DNA from 2 places in the Lactobacillus sp. M0393 genome. Region 2 is predicted to be linked to the other one. Evidence: riboswitches for the same ligand, from Rfam matches in the RefSeq annotation. Region 2 holds a riboswitch; the other holds the start of a gene.
The links. A riboswitch is a leader RNA that binds a small molecule or an ion and turns the genes downstream of it on or off. The one in region 2 is predicted to bind FMN.
Positions count from the first base shown of each region.

Region 1 (3,144 bases), on a different contig from region 2:
CACCTGGTGACAAAGGAGTTTCTCGTCGTCCCGGTTTTAGTAACAGTCTAAATGCCTACGCTAATAAAGCCTTTCTGACAACAGATGATCCTGGCTTTGAAGATCCCATGGATATAGCACAGGAAATTGATGCCGGCATTGATCATTCTAAAGTTGATGTCACAATAGAACTAGACCGTAAGAAGGCTATCCATGATGCAATCGGTATGTCCAAGCAGGGTGATGTTGTTCTGATCTGTGGTAAAGGTGAAGATAGTTATCAAAAGATCCGGGGAGTAGATACTCCTTATCCGTCTGATATTACAGTTGCACAACAGGTAATTGATGAACTTGAAGGACAAAAAGAACATTTTAACGGTTAGAAAAGCAGGTATTAATGAAACATTTTTTTAGTATTATTGGCGGTATGGGTACGATTGCAACGGAAAGCTATGTCCGCATGATTAATCACCGTCTAAAGATTACCAAAGATCAGGACTATCTGAATTATATTTTGGTTAATGATGCCCAAATTCCTGACCGCACGGCTTATATCAAAGACCATAGCCAACCTAATTTTTTCAATGCCTTGCGTGATGATGTGCTCCAGCAAGCAATGCTAAAGCCCGACTTTTTCGTGATGCCATGTAATACTGCACATTATTTTTATGACGACTTGGCTAAACTAACTGATATTCCTTTTTTACATATGATGCGCATTGCCGTGCATAAGTTCGTAAATGATTATCCGGAAGAAAAAAAGATTGGTTTGATTGCTACAGAAGGTTCGATTTATGATCATCTGTACGAAGACGAAATTGAACAAGTTGGTCGTGAGGTAGAACTGGGTGGTCCTGAGATTCAACCGCTGGTTACTGAGCTGATTTATTCCAACATTAAAGAAAAAGGCGTAGTTGATGGCGAACTTTATCACCGCATATTACGCACCATGCATGATCAGTATGGCTGTAATGTAATTTTACTTGGTTGTACTGAATTATCTTTAGCTCAGGAAAAGGCGCCAGAGCATCCGTATAATGTTATTGATCCGCAAGTTATTATTGCTGATGTGGCAATTGAATTAGAACTAAAAATTCGTGCAGGAATGGATCCTAAGACTGCTATAGAGAAATATATGTATTAAACAATACGTGTTGTTTAATACAAATTAAAATAGACTAGTAATCAATTTGAATTATTAGTCTATTTATTTTTCTTAAAAAGTGTTGACAATGTTGCCATCCGGTAGTAGTGTATTAGAAAAGTAATACAGATGAAAATGGGAGAGTTAAAATGTTATATCTTTTATATATATTTATTGGCATACTGATAATATTGACTACTAATTTAGCAGTAACAGCAATTTTGAGCATTAGAGATGCTTATCGCAATCACCTTAAAGATCATTTATCATTTGGCACTGCCTTCAAGAAATATTTTGGTAAAAATAATAATATCCCCCTTCATCTGTCTGATTGGAGACTATAAGGAATTATTTTATTTAAGTTTGCGCTTATCGTATATATAATTTTATAAAACAATAAATTGCTATTGCCGACATAGGATATCTATATTATACTGGAATAAGTTGAATACGGTTTCTTCGGGGCAGGGTGCAATTCCCTACCGACGGTGACAATTAATAATTGAAGTCCGTGACCCGCGTTTTGCGGTGGAACTAGTGCAAGTCTAGTACCGACAGTTAAAGTCTGGATGGGAGAAGAACAAACAAGATTAGACAGAAAACTCGCGTCGTTATTAAACTTCGCTGAAATCTTATTTGATGAATATAAAATAAGCCTCGTTGATTGAATCAACGAGGTTTTTTAATGCTTAGGAAGTGAAATTAGTGCAGGATAAGGATTATATGCAAATGGCAGTTCAAGAAGCATTGAAAGCTCAGGGAATGACTTGGACCAATCCTTTAGTTGGTGCAGTTTTGGTTAAAAATGGTCAGGTTCTAGCGACCGGCTACCACCATCAATTTGGTAAGGAACACGCAGAAGTTAATACACTCTCACACTTAGCTGACCCCCAGCAGGCACAAGGTGCAACTTTGTACGTCACGCTAGAGCCTTGCAGCCATTACGGCAAGCAACCTCCTTGCTGCAAAAAGGTCACTGAGGCCGGAATAAAAAAAGTTGTTATTGGTCAGGTTGATCCTCATCAAATTGTAGCTGGCAAGGGTATTGAATATCTAGAAAGCCATGGGGTGCAAACTGAGATAATCGGTGGTACAGAAAATTTAAACGTTGCTTATAACTTTTTTTATCACAAAAAGAGGCCTTTTGTGACGCTTAAATATGCAATGTCCATTGATGGCAAAATTAATGCTGCAGGTAAAACGAGAACAATTTTGACTGGGGATGCAGCTCAGGTGGATGTGCAAAAGTTGCGTTTGCACAACCAAGCAATTTTAATTGGGGCAAATACTTTGCGAATAGACAATCCACTTTTAACGGTCAGAATTAAGAATTTACCCCAGCCACCTATTCGAATAGTGTTAACTAAAGATGCTAATCAGTTGGACTTTAACAGTCGCATGTTTAAGACACATGGTGAAATCTGGCTATTAAGTAGAAGTGAACTGACTCAAAAAGTAGCTGAAAATATTCGCTGCTTTACTGCTACTAAATGGACACCTTCAAAAATTGTGCAGCTTTTAGCCGCACATGAAATTCAAGCACTATTAGTTGAAGGTGGCAGCAATGTCCAGAGCCAGTTTGTAGCAGCGGACTTGGCTGACGAAATAGTGACATACATTGCTCCTTTAGTTTTAGGCGGTACTGCATTACCTGCTGTGTTTGGCCAGGCTTTAGCAGAAAAAAGTGATTATCAACTTTTAGACGTTAAAAAATTCAATCAAGATGTCAGAATTCGCGTGAGGAGAAAAGAATGTTTACAGGAATAATTCAAACTACGGGAAAGATAACCCGTTTGGAAATTAGTGAGCAACATGCAAGACTAGGTATTTGCGCTCCTAAATTAGTGCAAAAAGATTTGCCTTTAGGGGCAAGCATTGCCGTTAATGGTATTTGTTTAACCGTTACCGCTTGGAGCGATAATGACTTTGCAGTAGACGTGATGCCGGAAACAATGAAACGGACTAATTTGGGCAATTTGCAAAAAGGTAGTTTGGTAAATTTAGAGCCTTCATTGTCTTTA
Region 1 is NZ_JACFPK010000001.1:192,490-195,633, forward strand. It holds gene H3R29_RS00965 (UDP-N-acetylmuramoyl-L-alanyl-D-glutamate--2,6-diaminopimelate ligase) at 1-362, shown strand, start outside; gene H3R29_RS00970 (aspartate/glutamate racemase family protein) at 377-1,123, shown strand; gene H3R29_RS00975 (hypothetical protein) at 1,273-1,467, shown strand; FMN riboswitch at 1,575-1,708, shown strand; gene ribD (bifunctional diaminohydroxyphosphoribosylaminopyrimidine deaminase/5-amino-6-(5-phosphoribosylamino)uracil reductase RibD) at 1,829-2,890, shown strand; gene H3R29_RS00985 (riboflavin synthase) at 2,875-3,144, shown strand, end outside.
Region 1: linked by a shared signal. The riboswitch ahead of ribD (bifunctional diaminohydroxyphosphoribosylaminopyrimidine deaminase/5-amino-6-(5-phosphoribosylamino)uracil reductase RibD) and the one ahead of H3R29_RS02215 (ECF transporter S component) in region 2 are both predicted to bind FMN.

Region 2 (3,144 bases):
CTGACCAACAGAAATTTTAAAACGACGAGCAATACTACTTAAAGAATCTCCACTTTGAACTATATATTGTTTAGTTTTCACGTGTTTCTTTTTATGCTTAACCTTAGGTTTGGGTTTTGCCTTCGGTTTGCTCTTAGTTTTATTTTCGATAAGTTTGTTTTTTGCAGGAGAAGCTTTAACGTTTGCTTTTTTGGCAGCTTTTTTATGAGTTTTGCGTACTTCAACTATTTTATTACTTGAATTATTATTCGCTGCTAAATGATGTACTACTGGAACAAGGCCAATTAGTATCATTATAAGTAAAACAATGAGTACAATCCAACGTTTAGAAACAGAGTTGTATGTTTCAACTCTGGTTTTTTGCGGACGTTTATAATGTTGATATGGTCCCTTAGGATTATTAGTCATCTTAAAAAGCCTCCTTACCTAACTTGTTTAATTTTAGCATATTTACCATTTAAGTGGATAAAAAAATCGGTCATTTAATAGACCGATTTCATAATTTCTGAGTTTAGTTTTTTAAATTGAAGTTTTTCCTGACAAATGGTTTGATTGTTCTCAAAACAGTTTCAAACAATAAGTAAACCACTGTACCATTTATTGCCCCTTTTAATAAATTAAACGGCACAATAATGCCAAAAATATAGGCACTCATTGATGGAATGTGGAGCAATTTGCCCAAATAAACTTTCTCAGTAAACGCCAATAGACCTGAATAACCATGAATAGCTGGCAAATTGGGTACCGTAGTTGCTGCATAAAAAGGTGTTAGAACCAGAGCATTTAAAACTGACAAAACAAAAGCCATCGCTATAATGCCAAGAACTATACCTAAGATTGGTTTTAAATGTTTTTTAGTAAAACTCTTTTCATCTTTATTGATATTTCTAGTCAAATAATAAAACGGCAAAGCAAATGAAATTGATGCTAAAAAGGCCGCAGATTGACCCACTAAACTTGGTAGCGCAAAACCTTTATATATTAAATTAATTAGCATTCTCACAAACGCGATGAAAATGCCGGGTAATGGACCAAATAAAAAAGTACCAATAGTAATTACAACATCAGAAAAATCAAATTTTAAAAAGCTGGTGACAGGCAATGGTATTTCCAAAAGCATTAATACATATGCAATTGTTCCAATTAAAGTATATGCTACTATATTGACCAAATTATTTCTGCCTTTTCTTTGCAAAATTCTTACCTCCAAAAAAACTCGGTCTGTTGCTTCTAGCAACAGACCGAGTAAAAGTAAGCTAAAGATCTTGGCTTTTAGTTTAGTCTGTCTTCTTTCATCTAGACTTTAACTATCGGTATCACAATAGATTCCACCACTTTCGTGGGTCGCGGACTCTCACCGCCGGTCGGGATTTTCACCCTGCCATGAAGACAACAAACTTAATATTTAATTTTCAATACCATCTTAATCTACGTCTTTTAATCTGTCAACTTCCTCATGGGATAATTCGCGAAAACTTCCGGAAATCAGAGAATCCAGGGTTAAAAAGGCGTATCTTTCACGTGCTAATTTTTTAACCTGATGATGAACAGCCTTAAACATTCTTTTTACTTGATGATACTGCCCCTCATGAATAGTTAACTGTACTATTTGGCTATTTTTTTTGCGGTCAGTTCTAATTACTTTAACTTTAGCCGGAGCACATCTATGACGATCAATTTTTACTCCGTGGGTAAGCTGACTGATTTCTGCAGGAGAAAGCACACCCGTAATTTTAGCAACATATACTTTGGCTACATTATTGCGTGGATGCATCAATAAATTTGCAAGCTCTCCGTCATTGGTCATCAAGAGTAAACCTGACGTGTCATAATCTAGTCTGCCAATTGGGTACAAGCGGTAGGGCAATTCTTTAAAGTATTCAACAACGGTTTTTCGGCCTTTGTCATCGCTGGCAGTCGATACCACCCCACGCGGTTTATAAAAAAGGTATGTGTGCAAACTTTCCCGCTCAATTGGTTCACCATCGACGGTAATATTACTAAATGTATCTACCTTAGTACCTAATTTTGTAACTACATTACCATCAACTGTCACCCGCCCTGCGGTGATCATTTTTTCAGCCTTGCGTCGTGAAGCAATTCCAGCTTCAGCAATTACTTTTTGTAATCGTTCTAACACCATTATGATTCTCCTTTTTGAGTTTTAGCAATATTCTTATCTGCTTGACCCTTAGCCGCAAATAAATCGATTTCACCTTCGGCATTAACACTTTCATCTTCAAAATCTTCAATTAGAGGTAAATCGGCTAAACTTTGATAACCAAAATACTGCAAAAAATAGTCAGTGGTCACGTATAAATTAGGGTGTCCCGGAGCCTCTTTTTTGCCATTTATCTTTACAAGACCCCGCCAAATTAATGTTTGTAAAGCACCAGATGAATTTACCCCTCTGATTTCATCAATTTCTATCCGAGTAATAGGCTGCTTATAAGCAACAATTGCTAATATTTCCAAAGCGGACTGACTAAGACTTTTAGTTAAATCTTTTTGAAAAAAGTTTTCAATTGTTTTGCTTACTTCCGGCCGGGTTGTTAATTTATAAGAATCGTTCAGTTGCTGTATTTGCAGACCTGAATCCGAATTTTGCTGTAATTTTTCCTGCAAGCTTTTAGTTAATTCGCGCAGTGCAGGCTTGCCAATTTGCAGCAGTTCACACAAATTAGTGCTTTCAATGCCATTATCACCGGCCACATACAATAGAGCCTCTAACTGGGCAATTTTAGTTATCATCGCTATCAATTCTTTCCAAGTTCAGATCGCCAAATGTTCTATTTTGTGTTACCCGCAATTCTTGCTTTTTACAAAGTTCAAGCAATGCTAAAAACAAACCAATAACATCAGATAAAGTTTTCATTTTTTGACAACATGCAAAAAAACTGACCTTTTTGCACTTTGCCAATTCGGTTTGCAAAAAAGTACTCATCTCTTTAACAGAGGTCTCTTTCACCTCAACCGAAACAATATCTGGCTGTCTGATCTTCATTCTTTGTAATACTAAAATAAACGTATTAGCCAATTCAGTGGAAGTAATTTGTCCTCGAGGTAACGGCTGAATCTTTTTACTAAGGGGCACGCTTTCCTCTTTAGCAGCAGTAATGGGAACCTTTTCGTTACGCTTTTTAA
Region 2 is NZ_JACFPK010000002.1:176,767-179,910, reverse strand. It holds gene H3R29_RS02220 (LysM domain-containing protein) at 1-408, opposite strand, end outside; gene H3R29_RS02215 (ECF transporter S component) at 512-1,198, opposite strand; FMN riboswitch at 1,281-1,395, opposite strand; gene H3R29_RS02210 (pseudouridine synthase) at 1,424-2,140, opposite strand; gene scpB (SMC-Scp complex subunit ScpB) at 2,143-2,751, opposite strand; gene H3R29_RS02200 (ScpA family protein) at 2,741-3,144, opposite strand, start outside.